2 regions of the Pantoea sp. GABEPS69 genome follow, and region 2 is predicted to be linked to the other one. Evidence: predicted binding sites of a transcription regulator. Region 2 holds the regulator's gene; the other holds the start of a gene.

Region 1 (9,532 bases), on a different replicon from region 2:
ACGGTAATGCCGGTGACATTCTCTTTACGCTCCATATAAGCCACCGCCAGTTTAAACGCATCCTGATTTTCAAATTTCACGGGCTTTACTCTCCTGAATTACGGGTTTATTCAGCGTAGCCTGGCGTCGAAACCCGCGCCTGTGCATCTGTCTGCTTTTTCCCGCAAGGCGCGGCGGAGTGTGACGACGCATGACCCGCAGCGGCAGCATCATAACCCCACGCGCCTCGCTTTACATCAGGTTAAATCAGCAATCTTTCACCGCCTGTCCGCCGTCGCGCAAATGCGTCGCGCAACGGCGGCGGCAGGGCCGGTCAGAAGTTGTACGTCACGCCGGCGTACCAGGCGCGACCGGGCTCGTTATAGGTCGACGCGCCCGCGTTCTCGCGATAGAGCCGCTTATCGAGCAGATTGCTGACGCCCGCGTTGGCGCGCAGGTTTTTCGTCAGGTCGTAATTAAGGTTAAGGCCCAGCACCGAGTAGGCGCCAACCTCACGCTGCGACAGATTGTTCACCTCCAGCCGCGATTCGGAAAACTCGCGCGGCTTCTGGCGGCCGTACATCGTCCAGTTGATATTGCCGGAAAGGTCGCGCGTCATCTGCCACTCAAGCTGCGAGTTGATGGTGTACTTGGGAATAATCGACAGTGGATTACCGGTCTCTTTATCTTCCGACTTCAGCATATAGGTGGCGTTGCTGCGCCACTCCAGCGTATCGGCGATCAGCGGCACCGTCAGGTTGCCTTCCAGCCCTTCGACCACCGCTTTGCCGCCATTTTCCCAGCGCAGAATGTTATAGCCGTTAGAGGCGATGCCTACCCGCTCGCGGCCAGAGACAATCTTGTTTTTATAATCGTTGCGGAACCAGGTGATGCCCGCCACATAGCCTTGATGGGTGAACTCAATGCCCAGCTCTTTATTCACGCTCACTTCCGGCTCAAGATCGTCGCTGCCCAGCAGATAACAGCTGCCTGACGCGATATCTTTCGGACAGCCGTTGCCGCGCGTGGAAAGCAGATAGCCTTCGGTGGACTGATAGAGGTTCGGCGCTTTGAAGGCGCGAGCGATACCCGCCTTAAGCGTAAAGTAGTCTCCCAGATCCTGCGACAGGTTGAGACTCGGGCTCCAGTTGGCGCCAAAGCTGTTGTGGTAGTCGAAGCGGATGCCGGGAATGATCTCGGTCGAGTCGGTCGCGGCAATATTATCCTCGAAGTAGAGCGAGCTGAGGGTGGCGCTGTTCTTGCTGCTGCGATCCGCCGCGTTGCCGCTGACGCCGCCGATATTGACGCCCGCCTGGTTGGCGGCCTGCATCGAGGCGGGATCGTTCAGCTTGTCATGGTTCCACTCCGCGCCCAGCGTTACCGTCTGGTCGCGCAGCCAGTCGAGCGGGAAGTTAATCTCCGCGTTGCCGCGGTAGCTCTCCAGTCGGCTGGTGGCGAATTTATCGCTGTTGATCATTCCCTCCACGCTGCCGCCGGAGCCTTCCTGCAGGCGCGTGTTATTGGTTTTTTCGTAGTTGAACGTCAGCTTCGACAGGCCCCAGTCCCAGATGCCGTTGTGCGCCAGGCCATAAGACTGGCGGTAAAGACGGTTGGTTTCGCTGCCGACCAGCGATTCGACCAGGCCGTTGGCGCTGTTATTGCCGTTGCTGTTTTGCGTGTCGCCCGCGTAGATATTGCCCTGGCGGCTGTAGCCGTATGAGAAATCAAGGATCTGCTCTGGGGTTAACTTCCAGGAGAGCACGCCGTTGATATCTTTATTACGTACGCCTTCGCGACCCGCGGCATAGGAGCCGTTCTGCGCGGTATTAATGTCCCAGGCGTCGGCGTCGGTTTTATTGATGTTGCCATAGAGGCGCATAGTCAGTGCGTCGCCCGCCAGCGGCCCGCTCAGGCTGAAGTTGGCGCGTTTGGTCGCACCCTCTTTGCTGTCTTCGGGCTGGTTGGTAAACAGCGAGAGCGACCCGTGCCAGTCGTTGGTCGGCCGCTTGGTAATGATATTCACCACGCCGCCCGCCGCGCCGGAGCCGTAGCGCGCCGCCGCCGGGCCGCGGATTACCTCGATACGCTCAACCATTTCCGGCGGCACCCAGTTGCTGTCGCCGCGCGAATCGCGTTCGCCGCGCCAGCTGTAGCGCACCGCGTTGCGCGAGGAAACCGGCACGCCGTCAATCAGGATGAGGGTATTTTCCGGGCCCATGCCGCGAATATCGATCTGGCGGTTGTTGCCGCGGCTGCCGCTGGCGCCGTTGCCGGTTAGATTGACGCCGGGCATTTTACGGATGATGTCGGAGAGGTCGTTCACCGGCGGGCTTTTTTCAATATCTTTGGCGGTAATGGTGGAGACGCCGGGCTGCTGCTTGAGGATCTGCTCGGCGGTGACCAGCATCGTCTCGTCGTCGGCCAGCTTTTCTGTCTCTTCCGCCGCGCCTACGCCGGTGGCGCTCAACATGCCAACCATCAGCAGGGCGCAAGGGCGCTTTCTGAAATCTACCGTTACATTCACTTAAACTTTCTCCCTGATACGTTAATGAGTGTAAGTAAATGCGCATGATAGTGATAATGATTCTCATTGTATAGTTGGTGTCAGCATATTTACATTCCTACACAATGGGTTAAGAAACGGCCTATACGTCACGCTAATGCTTGTTACGGCAATGCTTAGCGTTTTTTCGCATTTGTTAAGCCAGCCTCTCCTCCTTGAGAATGAAGCCGTCTGGCCGTTTGGATACATATCCACTTTTCCCGCAAGGGATTTTATTTGATCAGGAGAAAGGTCCCCGTGAAACTCATGCAACGTGTCACCCTTATTGCTCTCGCTCTGGCCGCGCAGGGCGCGATGGCCGCCGACACCTCGGTGCCCACCGACAGCTCGCTGCATGTGCAAGCCGATCCCGCGCTGAAAAGCCTGGTGCCTGCCGCTATTCTGCAGCGCGGCTATATTGTCGCCGGGACTAATCCCAATACGCCGCCGACCACCTTCTATAAAGAAGACAATAAAACCCTGGCCGGACGCGAAATCGACGTGATGAACGCCGTCGGCGAACGGTTGGGCGTCGCGGTACAGTGGCGCGACACCGGCGGCTTCGACAATATCATTCCCGGCCTGAAAACCGGCCGCTACGATGTGGCGCTCTCCAATATCAACGCCACTCAGGCGCGCCTGAAGCAGGTCGATTTCGTCGGCTACTACAACGCCAGCCGCCTCGGCATTATCTCTCTGAAAAGCGCCAGTATCGCGCCGTTCACCACCTTCGACGCGGTCTGCGGCAAAGAGGTCGGCGCGGGGGCGGGCACCACGCAGATCACCCGACTGGAAGAGGCGAGCAAAGCCTGCGAAAGCGCAGGCAAACCGCCGATTAAAATCGCCGTTTTCCCGGATCGTCCTGCTGGCGTGCAGGCGGTTGTCAGCGGACGCGTGCCGATGTTCTTCGGGCCTTACGAAGGGCTCACCTGGCAGGTGAAGCTGATCAAACCGCTGACCATGAGCGGCGAGATCAGCGTCAACGATGCCCCGGTTTCCGTGGCGTTCCCGAAAGATTCACCGCTGGAGCCCGCAGTACAGGCGGCGCTCAATTCGCTGATCAAAGACGGCAGCTACCAGAAGATCCTCGATCGCTGGGAGATCGGCTTCGGCGCGGTGAAAGAGGCGAAACGTAATCAGGAGATCTTCCAGTGAACCCGGAACCGCATCGCGCTGACGAGCTGCGCATCGTCGGCAAACGCTACTATGGCCGCTGGCTGAGCGCGCTGCTGGTGCTGCTGTGCGTAGTGGCGATGGCCCACTCGATGATCAATAACCCACGCTTCGAATGGGGCGTTATCGCCGACAACTTTACCGAAGCGTCGATTCTGCAGGGCGTTTTAATGACCCTGCAGCTGACGGCAATTTCGGTGGTGCTGGGGTTCGCCTTCGGCACGGTGCTGGCGCTGATGCGCCTCTCCTCGAATCCGGTACTGGTGGCGGTAAGCTGGGCCTATACCTGGTTTTTTCGCGGCGTGCCGATGCTGGTGCAGCTGTTTCTCTGGTACAACATCGCCGCACTCTATCCTACGCTCTCCCTGTCGCTGCCGGGCGTCGGCGAACTCTGGAGCGCCCAGTCCAACGCGCTGGTCAGCCCGTTCAGCGCTGCCGTTATCGCGCTGGTGATGCACCAGTCCGCCTACGCGGCGGAGATCGTGCGCGCCGGCATCCAGAGCGTTGGCAACGGACAGCTTGAGGCGGCGCGCGCGCTCGGCTATCGGCCGGCGCAGATATTCCGCTTCACCATCCTGCCGCAGGCGATGCGCGCCATTCTGCCGCCGGCAGGCAATGAGGTGATCGGCCAGCTAAAAACCACGGCGGTGGTGTCGGTGATCTCGCTGCAGGATGTGCTCTTTTCCGCGCAGATCATCTATCAGCGCACCTATGAAGTGATCCCGCTGCTGCTGGTGGCGACGCTCTGGTATCTGCTGATGACCTCGGTGTTGTCGGTCGGGCAGTTCTATGTCGAACGCTATTTCTCGCGCGGCGTGTCGCGCGGTCAGTCGCGCACCCTGTGGCGCAGCCTGCTCAACGGCTTTACGCCGACGCGCAGCGAAAGGAGTATCACCAATGGCTGAGGCAATTGCTCTGCGTAACGTGACCAAACGCTTTTCCGGCGTCACCGTTCTTGACGAGGTCGATCTGGATATTCCCGCCGGTTCGGTGACGGTGATCCTCGGGCCGTCCGGCTCGGGCAAATCGACGCTGCTGCGCTGCATCAACCACCTGGAAAAGCTGGACGGCGGCACCATCCGCATCGGCGGCGAGCTGGTGGGATACCGACAGAAAGGGCAGGCGCTGCATGAGCTGAGCAGCGGCGAGGTGGCGCGCCAGCGCCGCGACATCGGCATGGTGTTTCAGCAGTTCAATCTCTTTCCTCATCGCACGGTGCTGCAAAACATCGCCGACGCACCGATACGCGTGAAAAAAGCGCCGCGCCAACAGGCGCTGGAAAAAGCGCGCGCGCTGCTGCAGCAGGTCGGGCTGGCGGGTCGCGAAGAGGAGTGGCCGCAAAATTTGTCGGGCGGACAGCAGCAGCGCGTCGCTATCGCCCGCGCGCTGGCAATGGATCCCGGCGTGCTGCTGTTTGACGAGCCGACTTCCGCGCTCGATCCCGAACTGGTGGGCGAGGTGCTGCAGGTGATTAAGCAGCTGGCGCACTCCGGCATCACCATGGTGATCGTTACGCACGAGATCGGCTTCGCGCGTGAAATCGCCGACACTCTGGTGTTTATGGAAAGCGGCCGGATCGTTGCCGCCGGGCCGACGCAGCAGGTGCTTGACGATCCCAACAACGGACGCGTGCGAAACTTCATCGCAACGGTGCTCTGAGCGCCATTTCTCCGCAGGACGATCATGACCGACAGTATGCACAGCGCCCACTGGGGCGCATTTCGCGCGCGCCGCGACGGCGACAGCCTGACGATTACCCCCTTCAGCGCCGACCCCGATCCCAGCCCGCTGCTGGCGAATCTGCACAACGCGCTTGCGCATCCGGCGCGCGTGGCGCGCCCGATGATACGGCGCGGCTGGCTGGAGAACGGGCCGGGTCCCGACGCGCGTCGCGGCCTGGACAGCTACGTGGCGGTAAGCTGGGAAGAGGCGTACGCGCGGGTGGCAGACGAGCTGCGGCGCGTCGGGGAGCGCTATGGGCCGGCCGGCATTTTCGGCGGATCTTACGGCTGGTCGAGCGCCGGACGCTTTCACCATGCGCAAAGTCAGGTGCACCGCTTTCTGAATACTGTGCTGGGCGGCTATGTGCGCTCGGTCAACAGCTACAGCTCCGGCGCGGCCTCGGTGCTGCTGCCGCATATCGTCGGCGATATGAACGAGATTGCGCGGCGCGGCGTCAGCTGGGAGTCGATCGCTGAGCACAGTGAGGTGGTGCTGGCGTTCGGCGGACTGGCGCTCAAAAATTCTCAGGTGGCGAGCGGCGGCCTTAGCGAGCACACCGAGCGCAGCTTTATGCAGCGCGCCGCCCGACGCGGCACGCGTTTTATCTCCGTTAGCCCGCTGAAAAGCGATCTACCTGATGAAGCAGGCGGCGAATGGCTACCGCTGATCCCCGGCAGCGACGCGGCCCTGATGCTCGCGCTGCTGCATGAGCTGACCACGCAGGGCCTGACCGCCGACGACTTTCTGGCGCGCTATACCCACGGCTGGACGACGCTCAAAGCCTATCTGCTGGGCGAAGAAGACGGCATTACGCGCGATGCCGACTGGGCCGCCGATCTCTGCGGCCTGCCCGCGGCGCAGATCCGCGCGCTGGCGCATGCGCTGCACGGCAAGCGCGTAGTGATAACCGTGGCGCACGCCCTGCAGCGCGCGCAGCATGGCGAGCAGCCGGTCTGGCTGGGACTGACGCTGGCGGCCGCGCTGGGGCAGCCAGGCCTGCCAGGCGGCGGCTTTACCTATGCGCTCGGCGCGCTGGGGCACTACGGCAAACACCATAATCTGGCGAGTTTTCCGGCGCTGCCACAGGGTAAAAACGGCATCGATCGCTTTATTCCGGTAGCGCGCATCGCCGATATGCTGCTGCATCCCGGCGAAAAATTTCACTATAACGGCCGCCATCTTACCTATCCCGACATTCGGCTGGCCTACTGGGCAGGCGGTAACCCGTTTCATCATCATCAGGATCTGGCGCGGCTGCGGCACGCCTTTTGCCGTCTTGATACGCTGATCGTCCATGAGAGCGCCTGGACTGCCACCGCGCGGCACGCGGATATCGTGCTGCCCGCCACTATGACGCTGGAGCGCGAAGATGTCGGCGGGGCGCCGACCGACCGCCATCTTATCGCCATGCAGCCGGTGGCGGCCCCGTACGGCGAGGCGCGGGACGATTACCAGATTTTCAGCGAGCTGGCGCGGCGCCTGGGACGAGAGGCGGCGTTTACCGAAGGGCGCGACGCGCGCGGCTGGCTTGAACATCTTTATGCGCAGCTGCAGGAGAAGCTGGCGGCGCATCAGGTAGGGCTGCCCGATTTCGCCGCCTTCTGGCGGGAAGGCGTGGTGACGCTGCCGCAGCTGCAGGATGGCGGCCGCATGATGAACGCGTTTCGCGCCGATCCGGCGGCCCATCCGCTGCCGACGCCCACCGGAAAGATTCAGATCGCTTCCGAGGTCATCGCCGGTTTCGGCTATGAGGATTGTCCCGGCCATCCGGTCTGGCGCGCGCCGCGCGAGCAGCCCTGCGCAAACTATCCTTTCTGGCTGATCGCCAACCAGCCAGCGACGCGCCTGCATAGCCAGCTCGATTTCGGCGACTACAGCCGCAGCGGCAAGCGCAACGGGCGTGAGGTTTGCAGCCTGCATCCGCTGGACGCGCAGCGGCTGAGCATCGCCGATAACGACATCATTGAGCTTTATAACGCGCGCGGGCATCTGCTGGCGAGCGCCGCGCTCACCGAGGCGATCAGGCCCGGCGTGGTGCGGCTGCCGACCGGCGCCTGGTACGATCCGGTCGATCCCGCCGCGGCGCGACCGCTCTGCCGTCACGGCAACCCCAACGTGCTGACGCAGGATATCGGCACCTCGGCGCTGGCGCAGGGCTGCACCGGCCAGATTGCCGTGGTGAACGTCAGAAAATATATCGGCGCCGCGCCGCCGGTCGCCGCCTTTACGCCGCCGCAAGGCTAAGCGCCGGACGCTACAGCGCGGCGATCAGCGTCTGCGCCAGGCGGCGTAAATCCTCATCATCGCGCAGCGCGCTGCAGGCCAGCAGCGCGGGCTGCCCGTCCAGCGCCGCGCGCAGCTTGCCTGCGACGTCCACCGGCGTCGCCAGCGACTGCTGACGGGTGCGCCGCTGGCGCAGCAGCGTGCCGTCGTTGAGAAACAGCGTCACCTCATGGAAGCGCAACCCGGGATTGATGGCATCCGGCGGCGCATGCTGGTCGGGCTGGCGCGTTACCTTCGCCGCCAGCGCCATAATCTGCGGATTGACTTCGCCTTCGGCAAAGTCAGCCATGCGCAGGTCGCCGTAAATCAGCATGGCGGCGATGACATATTCCAGGCTAAAACGCGCCTCGATACCGTTTTTCGGCTGGCGCACCGAGGCGGCGATATCGCCGCCGGGCGGAAAGGCCACGGTTATGCGATCGATAGCGCTCAGCAGCTCTGGTGTCGAACCGCTCCAGCGCTGGCGGATCTCACGCGTCGCCTCCGCCGCGCTATGCGTGCCGGCGCAGGTGGCGAAGGGTTTGAACTCCAGGCCCGGCGTGACGATGCGCCAGGGCGCGCCCCAGTTTTCCAGCAGCTTTTCAGGCTGCGCCTCACGCGCGCTGCCCAGCGAAATAAAGGCCTCGAGCACACCCTCCGGCTGTCCGTCGAACCCCGCCAGCGCCAGCTGCGCGGCGCGCACCGCGCGCTCGGCGGCGAAACCGGCATGCAGCGGCTTCACCGCCGAGCCGAACTGGGCGCGCAGGCCGCTCGCTTCGGTAGCGGCGATGCCGAGCAGCACCGCGGTCTGGCGCGCGTCCGCGCCGCTAAAGCGCGCCAGTGCCGCGGCGGCGGCCAGCGTGCCGAGCGATGCGGTATTGTGGTAGCCGAGCATGTAGTGGCTTTGCGTCATCGCCAGGCCGAGCCGGCCGGCCATCTCTACGCCGATGATAAAGGCGTCCAGAAAGCGCGCCGCGTCAAACGCCTTGTTCTCCGCCGCCCACGCCAGCAGCGCAGGCAGGATCACCACGCTGGGATGGCCGCGAAAGTCGGCGTGAAAATCGTCATAGTCGAGCGCGTGCGCGGCGTAGCCGAGCAGCAGCGCGCGCGACGCGGGCCCGCCATCGCCATAAATCGTTTTCAGCAGCGGCAAGCCGCTGTCCGGTGCCTGTTGGTTGAGTATCGGCCAGCTTACGGCGAGAAAATCCTGCACCCCCTGGCGCGCGCGCTGGCGCGCGGCGTCATTGGGCTGTGACAGGCGGATCGGCTGGCTGAGCTGCGCGGTCAGGCTCACGGCGTCGCCGCCAGATAACGGAAAAAATGCATCGACATCTCCGAAATAAAAAGCAGAACCCAGAGGGTAGCAACAAAGGCGCCGCTGTCTATATCTGAAATATCGCTAAGCTAATGCGAATTTGTGAAGAGGCGAGGCCGCATAAGGCGTTGCTTAAATTAGCGTTTGTCGTACTATGCCCTGCATACGCCACGCGCATGAGCAACCTTATTAACTCTCTGTTTACCCGACCTTTTTAGCGGGCAGCAGACCCACAGCAGGATAAGCCGTGTTAGCCATCAAATCGCCGCAAGCCTATCTACAGCAGGCCGGGATCCGCGCGCGGGCCGGAGAACATATTCGTCCCATCGCTACCCATCTTCGCATTCTCTCCTCGCCGCGCGCCTGGCAGGCGGTGAATCCTGAACTCACCGAAAGCCTCGAGAGGCAGGGAATCCGCTGGCAGCTGGAGCTGCTCGACGGCGAATGCACCGACGAGGCGATTAGCCAGCTTCAGGCGAATACGGCGCAGCAGGGCGCGGAGGCGATTCTCGCCGTCGGCGGCGGGCGCGTGCTGGACT
Region 2 (9,532 bases):
GGCTGTGGAAGGCGATAAGCTGCGCGCGCGTAAGCCCGCGTCGCCACATCTGGTTAAATTCGTGCAGCGCGCAGATGCGTCCAACGAAGTTTTCGCGCAGCGCCGGATCGTGCAGCCGGCCATCCTCTTCGACCGGCAGCCAGGGCAGCTCCGCCTTAAGTTTTTCGGCGAACAGTCCCATTCCCGCTTTACGGTTATTGTTGGTGTCGGGTTCATAGACGCGCACGCGCTCCATACCGCAGCTGGGCGATTTGGCGCACAGAATATAGCCGCACAGGTGATGCAGCGATTTAACCCGTTCCGCAGACCAGTCGTTCATCTGCTGGGTCAGCTCTTCGCCGCCCTCTTTGCTGAAGCAGAGATGGATCTCTTCATCGCCCTGCTTTACCAGCCGCAGCGCCGGACGCGGCGTCGGCAGGCCTATCGCCATTTCGGGGCAGATCGGTTCAAAGCGTACAAAGGGCGCAAGCTCGTTGACGGCAAACGCCAGACGTTTATGACCGCCGTCGAAACGGACTTGCTCTCCCAGCAGGCAGGCACTGATACCCAGCGGAATTTTTACGCTCATACTTGTACAACCTCCGAAATCTTGTAGAGGTTTAAGTGTAGCTGAAAATTGAATGAATAACAGCCTCAAGTCAGGGCTGGAGAGGCTTTTCTCTGTGACGGGGCTTCAGAAACAACAAAGCCCGATGGGGGAATCGGGCTCTTTTTTGCGATGCAACGGGATTACCAGAAGACGCCGCCGGCGGCTTCACTCTGCGCCAGCCAGACCGGCTTAGCGCTGGTTTTGCACCACATGCGATGAAGATAGCTGTAGAAACGTGCCCGATCCTGGCGAAACAGCATAACCGGCAGCGCCGCGACGCCCAGCAGGACAACCAGCGCGCGCCGCAACAGGACTTTATACACAGGATACTTTTGATACATCGTTGGCCTCCTTGAGAGCTGTGACTGAAATGTGATCTTGCTCAGATATTACGCTTCCCTGTGTAATTTTACTACTCATCCGACCACTATTTTTCGCTTTTAAGACTCACCTTCAGATAATAGTGTAAGTAAGTTACAGAATGGTTAAAGACTTGATCGCCTTATGATCAATTCGCAGCCGGATATTTTACTGCTACAGTAGCGCCAGGTTTTCAGGCATGGAGCACCGCTGCGTGGCCACCGTACTAATCGTTGAAGATGAAAAAGAGATCCGGCGCTTTGTGCGCCTTGCGCTGGAAGGCGAAGCGCTGAAGGTATTTGATGCCGACACGCTGCAGCGCGGGCTGATTGAGGCGGCGACGCGCAAGCCCGATCTGGTGATCCTCGATTTGGGCCTGCCGGACGGCGACGGACGCGACTTTATTCGCGAGCTGCGCCAGTGGAGCGCCGTGCCGGTGATTGTGCTGTCGGCGCGCGTAGACGAGCAGGATAAGATCGACGCGCTCGACGTCGGCGCAGACGACTATCTGACCAAGCCTTTCGGTATTGGCGAGCTGCTGGCGCGCGTGCGCGTGGCGCTGCGTCGTCATCCCGGCCAGCAGCCGGAGCCGGTGATCCGTTTCGCCGACGTTAGCGTCGATCTCGCCGCGCGCCGCGTGGTGCGCGCCGATCGCGAGGTGCATCTGACGCCGATTGAGTTTCGTCTGCTGGGCGTGCTGCTGAGCAATATCGGGAAGGTGCTGACGCAGCGCCAGCTGTTGAGTCAGGTCTGGGGGCCGAATGCGGTGGAGCACAGCCACTATCTGCGCATCTATATGGCGCATCTGCGGCAGAAGCTGGAGGCGGATCCGGCGCAGCCGAAGCATCTGCTGACTGAAACCGGCATCGGCTACCGCTTTATGCCATAAAAAAAGCGCCCAGGGGGCGCTTGATGCTTGTGTCACTGTGCAGACGCGGATGACATGGACCGATCGCAAAGTCCATGGCTCCATGCTCGCTCGGCCCGCGCGATTACGCATCTCATCCCTGATGTGCGCCCGTAAACGGGCTAACGCGCTGCGTTGTTCAAAAACGCTCCCGGCGTTTTTGTCCCTGTCGCGGGACGCTTTGCTCTTCGGTCCATACCATCCGCGTTTTGACTATTGAGCCGCCTGAAAAACCCTCTGGTTTACCAGCCAGCTCAATATTATCAGGCGTTTTTCAGCACTTCGCTGACGATCTCTACCGCTTCTTTCTCGATCTGCGCGCGATGCTCCGCGCCCAGGAAGCTTTCGCAGTAGATCTTGTAGGCGTCTTCGGTGCCTGACGGACGCGCGGCGAACCAGCCGTTTTCCGTCATCACTTTCAGACCGCCGATAGAGGCGCCGTTGCCCGGCGCCGCCGTCAGGCGCGCGGTGATCGGATCGCCCGCCAGGGTGTCGGCGCTGACCATCTCCGGCGACAGCTTCGACAGCGCCGCTTTCTGCGCAGAGGTCGCAGGCGCCTGCAGACGGTTGTAGCTCGGCGCGCCGAAGCGTGCAGCCAGCTCGTCGTAGTGCTGCTGCGGGTTTTTGCCGGTAACCGCGGTGATTTCCGCCGCCAGCAGGCAGAGAATGATGCCGTCTTTATCGGTCGACCAGGCGGAGCCGTCGAAACGCAGGAAAGAGGCACCCGCGCTCTCTTCGCCGCCGAAGCCGAAGCTGCCGTCGAACAGACCGTCGACGAACCACTTAAAGCCCACCGGCACTTCCACCAGCTTACGGCCGATATCGTTAACTACGCGGTCGATCATCGCGCTGGAGACCAGCGTTTTACCGACGGCGACCTCTTTGCCCCACTGCGGACGATGCTGGAACAGATAGTTGATCGCCACGGCCAGATAGTGGTTCGGGTTCATCAGGCCCGCCGGCGTAACGATGCCGTGACGGTCATAGTCCGGGTCGTTGCCGAACGCCAGATCGAATTTGTCTTTATAGGCCAGCAGGCCCGCCATGGCGCATTCGGAAGAGCAGTCCATGCGCACCACGCCATCTTTATCCAGATGCATAAAGCGGAAGGTCTGGTCGATGGCGTCGTTCACGATGGTCAGATCGAGCTGATAGTGCTCGGCGATGCGCTTCCAGTACTCCATGCCGGAGCCGCCCAGCGGATCGACGCCCAGCTTCAGGCCCGCTTTCTGGATAGCGGCGAAGTCGATCACCTGTGCCAGCCCTTCTACGTAAGGCTGGATCAGATCTTTCTCGACGATGCGGCCGCTTGCCCATGCCTGATCCAGCGGCAGACGTTTGACCTCTTGCAGGCCCGCTTTAATCAGCTGGTTGGCGCGATCTTCGACCACTTTGGTCACGTTGGTGTCGGCCGGGCCGCCGTTCGGCGGGTTGTACTTGATGCCGCCATCTTCCGGCGGGTTGTGCGACGGCGTAATCACGATGCCGTCCGCCTGCGCGCCGCCCTGCTTGTTGTGCTCAAGAATAGCGTTGGAGATAGCCGGCGTCGGCGTGTAGCCGTTGTCCTGCTGCACGATGACGTCTACGCCGTTGGCGGCCAGCACTTCCAGCACCGACAGAATCGCCGGCTCAGAGAGCGCGTGCGTATCTTTACCGACATAGCAGGGTCCGGTAATGCCGTTTTTCTTGCGCTCTTCCGCGATGGCCTGCGCGATCGCCAGAATATGGTGCTCGTTAAAGCTCTGGCGTCCTGCGCTGCCGCGATGCCCGGAGGTGCCGAATTTCACCGCATGGTCCGGATTCGCCACGTCGGGCTGCAGGACATAATACTGTGATGTTAACTGTGCAACGTTAATCAAATCGCTCTGCTGGGCGGGTTGCCCGGCACGGGGGTGACTGGCCATTGGCGCTTCTCCCTGACGCTTCAGTTTAAATGGTGCCGCAAACTTTCTCTGCCAGCTCCTGCGGGAACTGCATTGAGACCATGATGTGTTCCACCATGCTGCATTTACGGCCGGTATTGGTATTGGTGATCACCCAGTACGGCGTGCCGGGGACATGCTTCGGCTTAGTATGGGTGCCATTTTGCAACAGCGTTTGCTCGTCGCCCGCAAAATAGACGCGAGTACGGCCCTGCAGCGACGCAGTGGCTTCAGCAAACGCCGAAGGATCAAGACGATAGAGCGTTGAAAGAACCATCATAAAGCGATTAACCGCTTTCTTCTGTTCGGCATATTCGTCGGACAGCAGCAGCTCACGCACGGCGCGCACGCGATCCTGCGGGCGGTTTTCCGCGCGCACAGGCTGGATCGTTTTTTGCGCCGCGTCGCCAGCGGCTAACGGCGCCGCTGCCGCAGGCGCACTTTGACCGGCATTAAATTTTAGCATCCGCCGTAAAATGTCAGAGGCGCTCTCGCCGATATGTTGCGTGTGGCTGGCGATATAGCGGTAGAGGTCTTCGTCAACTTCGATCGTTTTCATCTTTTTCCGTACGGTTTCGACTCGTGACAGAACCACGCCAGCCTGAAAAACGCCGTTGCAACGCTCGGTTGCTGGCGAGACAGGCGGGTTCTAACATAAGGATTATAAAGTTAAATCCAGGCGGGCTGATAGCCTTCGCACGCTCAGACGGCAAAAGTCGGAATATGCCCTAAAGCCTGCCGTGTCGTCGCGCCTGGAAAGGTGAAAGCATGATAACCTAACCCAAGGTCCCCATCTTAAGAACTTTGCCATGATTTTAAATGCTCGTCTGCAAACTGACCAATCAATCGCTGCTTCCTTGCCCATCCTGTTTATTCACGGCCTGTTCGGCAGTCTGGATAACCTCGGCGTGCTGGCGCGCGGCCTGAAAGACGCGGGCCCGCTGATACAGGTAGATGTGCGCAACCACGGCCTGTCGCCGCGCGCCGACGAGATGAGCTATCGCGCCATGGCGCAGGATATGCTCGACACCCTGGATGCGCACCAGATCGATCGCGTCGCCGTTATCGGCCACTCAATGGGCGGAAAAATCGCCATGGCGATGAGCGCGCTGGCGCCACAGCGCCTGGAGAGGCTGGTGATGATCGACATCGCGCCGGTAGATTATCAGACGCGACGCCACGACGAGATTTTCGCCGCCATCCGTGCCGTTAGCGACGCGGGCGTGCGCCAGCGCAGCGAGGCCGCGCAGGTGATGCGTGCTCATATAAAGGAAGAAGGCGTCATCCAGTTTATTCTCAAATCGTTTCAGGATGGCGAGTGGCGCTTCAACGTTCCGGCGCTATGGGAAAATTACGCTACAATATCTGGCTGGGAAGCGGTGCCGCCCTGGCCGCATCCCGCGCTCTTTATACGCGGCGGCGACTCGCCCTATCTCGACAACCAGCATCGCGACGCGCTGCTACGTCAGTTTCCCGCCGCGCATGCGCACGTCATCAGCGGCGCCGGCCACTGGGTGCACGCCGAGAAACCTGATGCCGTATTGCGCAGCGTCCGCCGCTTTTTTGCGCTTTAAAAGCAAAAGCTTGCCGTTCGCGGTTTAGCATTGGCGTCATCACTTCGGCTGGAGTATGATGGCGCGCTAAATTTTGCCGCTGCTCATTTTTTTGCCGCGGCAATGGCCCATTTCGTTATAAACGCGCCTGCTCGCGCCGCTAGTTTTACTAACCCATGGCAAAAGAACACACTGACCGCACTACGCTGGATCTGTTTGCAAACGAGCGTCGGCCCGGTCGACCGAAAACCAGTCCGCTCTCGCGTGATGAACAGCTGCGCATCAATAAGCGCAATCAACTGAAACGTGACAAAGTGCGCGGGCTGCGTCGTGTCGAACTCAAAATGACCAGCGAAGCCGTGGATGCGTTAAACACCCTGGCTGAGCAGCGCAATATCAGCCGCAGCGAACTGATTGAACAAATGCTGCTGGCGCAACTCAAACTGGGCTGAATAGCGCAAAGCGCACGCAGAAGCAAATGGAGCGGCTTTTCGAGTTCCGCCCTTTTGCCCGCTCTGCTATCATTCGCTTAATTGTGCGCTCTGCGCATGCACTCATTATCAGGATTTAAGAGGTTATTTACCCCATGGCAATCGTAGGCATCTTCTTTGGCAGCGATACCGGCAACACCGAAAACATTGCAAAAATGATCCAGAAACAACTGGGCAAAGAGGTTGCGGAAGTGCATGACATTGCCAAGAGCACGAAAGAAGATCTCGAGGCGTTCGATATCCTGCTGCTGGGCATTCCGACCTGGTACTACGGCGAAGCGCAGTGCGACTGGGACGACTTCTTCCCGACGCTGGAAGAGATCGATTTCAACGGCAAGCTGGTCGCGCTTTTCGGCTGCGGCGATCAGGAAGACTATGCGGAATATTTCTGCGACGCGATGGGCACCATTCGCGACATTATCGAGCCGAACGGCGCGGTGATCGTCGGCCACTGGCCGACCGAAGGCTACCATTTCGAAGCCTCTAAAGGTCTGGCGGACGACAAGCACTTCCTCGGCCTGGCGATTGACGAAGATCGTCAGCCGGAACTGACCAATCAGCGCGTCGAGGCCTGGGTTAAGCAGATTTCCGATGAGCTGCAGCTGCAGGCGATCATCGAAGCCTGATTACCCACATACTCAATGTGGGCGCTGGCTCACATTGAGTTAATGGTTTTTCCTATAGAAATAATAGCTACAGATTTTTAACTTTTATCTCTGATTCTGTACAATACCCACATCGGTTATCTGCTTATTTCTTCCGCGAGGTCAGGAAGTTAGCGAGATGATAACGAACCTCCTGCATTTCTCCGCCCGGCGCCGTTACGCATCTTCTTACAGCCCGTGTTGATTTCAGGCGTTTCCCTCGGTTTTCATTTCAAAACTTCACCTCTATAATGAGACGCAAATGAGAATAGACACCGAACGACATTCAAGGCAAGGCGCCTCAAGTAACCAGCAAAGTAACAGGACAATATCCGCATGACTGACAACAACACCGCATTAAAGAAGGCTGGCCTGAAAGTCACGCTGCCCAGACTTAAAATTCTGGAAGTGCTTCAGGAACCTCAGTGCCATCACGTCAGCGCGGAAGATCTGTATAAACGCCTGATTGATATGGGCGAAGAGATTGGTCTGGCTACCGTTTATCGCGTACTGAACCAGTTTGACGATGCGGGCATCGTGACGCGTCATAACTTCGAAGGCGGAAAATCGGTTTTCGAACTGACCCAGCAGCATCATCACGATCACCTGATCTGCCTCGACTGCGGTAAAGTTATCGAATTTAGCGACGAATCAATCGAATCGCGCCAGCGAGATATTGCTACCCGCCACGGCATCAAGCTGACGAACCACAGCCTCTATCTCTATGGACACTGCTCGCTGGGCGATTGCCGCGAAGACGAAACGCTCCACGATCAGTAAAGATGTGTGCTATGCAGTAATTCTATAAGCCGGTCTGTGTACCGGCTTTTTTTATGCCGTCAGCCGACCAGCGTTTCGTGCAGATAGCGCCAGCGGGGAATCGACGTGGTGCAGTCGAGGATCGCCAGCGAGATGCGCGCCTGATCGCTGCCGTTAATCATCTGCAGCTCGCGATACTGAATAGTGACCTCATCTTTGCCCTGAGAGATTACCGCGTGTTCGCTGGTGGCGATGCGCATGCCTTCGCGACGCCCCTGTAGCTGACGAAACAACTCTTCCGTTTGATTCAAATCGAGCAGCCGACCCTGCGGCGTGACCATGCGGAAATCGGGATGGAAGTGCGAAAGCAGCAGTTCGAAGGTATCGTCTTCGCCTGAAGGCTGATTGAATATACGTTCGATTAACTGATGTAAAACTACCACGCTGTGTTTTGCTTCCTGACCAAGAGCCGTCATCATTTTTCCTTTTTATGCCCGCATAGCCTCTTCAAAGAGCGAATAGCCTACCTGAAAAAACGAAATTCACATCTGGAAATTGATTAATTTTCGTTAACTCAGACAACTCCCAGACTGGTCAGACAAGCGGTAATCATTTGTTACAGAACAAAAAATTGCCTTGCAGCTAATTGCAGATATAAAAAAGGGCGATTGCTCGCCCTGTAGTAATTTTATCATGCCGTTAATGCAAAAATTTAATCGCCGATTTTCGCCCAGGTATCGCGCAGACCCACGGTGCGGTTAAACACCAGCTGGTTCGGACGCGAATAGTGGCTGTCGGCACAGAAGTAGCCTTCACGCTCAAACTGGTAAGGCGCTTCCGGGCTGGCGTTCTGCAAACCTGGCTCGACGAATCCCTGACGAATTTCCAGCGAATTCGGGTTGATGGTGGTCAGGAAATCCTCTTCCGCGCCTGGATTCGGCACGCTGAACAGGCGATCGTAAAGGCGGAATTCCGCCGGCAGCGCATGGTCGGCGGAGACCCAGTGGATCACGCCTTTCACCTTGCGGCCGTCAGCCGGATCTTTGCTCAGGGTATCGACGTCGCAGGTGCAGTAGATGCAGGTGATATTCCCCTCTTCATCTTTTGCCACGCGCTCGGCGCGGATCACGTAAGCGTTGCGCAGGCGTACCTCTTTGCCCAGCACCAGTCGCTTGTACTGCTTATTGGCTTCTTCGCGGAAGTCAGCGCGATCGATCCAGACTTCACGGCCAAACGGCACTTCGCGGGTGCCCATCTCCGGCTTGTTCGGATGATTCGGCATGGTGATGATTTCGTTATGGCCGGCCGGCAGGTTCTCAATCACCACTTTCAGCGGATCGAGCACCGCCATGGCGCGCGGCGCGTTTTCGTTCAGATCGTCGCGAATGCAGGATTCCAGCGACGCCATCTCGACCACGTTATCCTGTTTGGTAACGCCGATACGGCGGCAGAACTCGCGGATCGAGGCGGCGGTGTAGCCGCGACGGCGCAGGCCCGATACGGTCAGCATGCGCGGATCGTCCCAGCCTTCCACTACGTTTTCGCTGACCAGCTGCGTCAGCTTGCGCTTCGACATCACCGCATATTCGAGGTTAAGACGCGAAAACTCATACTGGCGCGGATGCACCGGTATAGAGATGTTATCCAGCACCCAGTCATAGAGGCGACGGTTATCCTGGAACTCCAGCGTACAGAGCGAATGGGTAATGTTTTCCAGCGCATCGGAGATGCAGTGGGTAAAGTCGTACATCGGATAGATGCACCACTTTTTGCCGGTCTGGTGATGCTCGGCGAACTTAATGCGGTAGAGCACCGGATCGCGCATCACGATAAAGCTGGACGCCATATCGATTTTGGCGCGCAGGCAGGCTTTACCCTCGGCGAATTCGCCGTTGCGCATTTTTTCGAACAGCGCCAGGTTCTCTTCGACGCTGCGGTCGCGATAGGGGCTGTTTTTGCCCGGCGCGGTCAGGGTACCGCGATATTCGCGGATCTCTTCCGGCGTCAGCTCGTCGACATAGGCCAGACCTTTATTGATCAGTTCAACCGCGTAGTGATAAAGCTGATCGAAGTAATCTGAGGAATAACGAACGTCACCACTCCACTCAAAGCCCAGCCATTGCACGTCGCGCTTGATGGACTCGACGAACTCCATATCCTCTTTAACCGGGTTGGTATCGTCGAAACGCAGGTTGCACTGCCCCTGATAGTCCTGAGCGATGCCGAAGTTCAGGCAGATCGATTTAGCATGGCCGATATGCAGATAGCCATTGGGCTCAGGCGGAAAACGGGTATGCACGCTACTGT

Evidence for each region. The regulator Fur, encoded in region 2, represses iron uptake genes when iron is present. The targets are predictions, from matches to a motif close to ATAATAATGAGAACNACTATCAA.
Region 1: PVE98_RS20690 (TonB-dependent siderophore receptor) is a predicted target of Fur. The motif match lies at 2,548-2,570, and genes of this name have one in related genera.

Annotation. Positions count from the first base shown of each region.
Region 1 covers NZ_CP118619.1:169,752-179,283, forward strand. Annotated here, with positions in the region: gene PVE98_RS20685 (hypothetical protein) at 1-80, opposite strand, end outside; gene PVE98_RS20690 (TonB-dependent siderophore receptor) at 314-2,458, opposite strand; gene PVE98_RS20695 (ABC transporter substrate-binding protein) at 2,789-3,676, shown strand; gene PVE98_RS20700 (amino acid ABC transporter permease) at 3,673-4,599, shown strand; gene PVE98_RS20705 (amino acid ABC transporter ATP-binding protein) at 4,592-5,353, shown strand; gene PVE98_RS20710 (molybdopterin-dependent oxidoreductase) at 5,378-7,660, shown strand; gene PVE98_RS20715 (MmgE/PrpD family protein) at 7,671-8,972, opposite strand; gene PVE98_RS20720 (iron-containing alcohol dehydrogenase family protein) at 9,241-9,532, shown strand, end outside.
Region 2 covers NZ_CP118618.1:2,857,101-2,866,632, forward strand. Annotated here, with positions in the region: gene PVE98_RS13975 (2-thiouracil desulfurase family protein) at 1-568, opposite strand, end outside; gene PVE98_RS13980 (DUF2517 family protein) at 730-930, opposite strand; gene kdpE (two-component system response regulator KdpE) at 1,164-1,838, shown strand; gene pgm (phosphoglucomutase (alpha-D-glucose-1,6-bisphosphate-dependent)) at 2,120-3,760, opposite strand; gene seqA (replication initiation negative regulator SeqA) at 3,786-4,337, opposite strand; gene ybfF (esterase) at 4,588-5,352, shown strand; gene ybfE (LexA regulated protein) at 5,508-5,783, shown strand; gene fldA (flavodoxin FldA) at 5,918-6,448, shown strand; gene fur (ferric iron uptake transcriptional regulator) at 6,803-7,246, shown strand; gene PVE98_RS14020 (hypothetical protein) at 7,306-7,701, opposite strand; gene glnS (glutamine--tRNA ligase) at 7,938-9,532, opposite strand, start outside.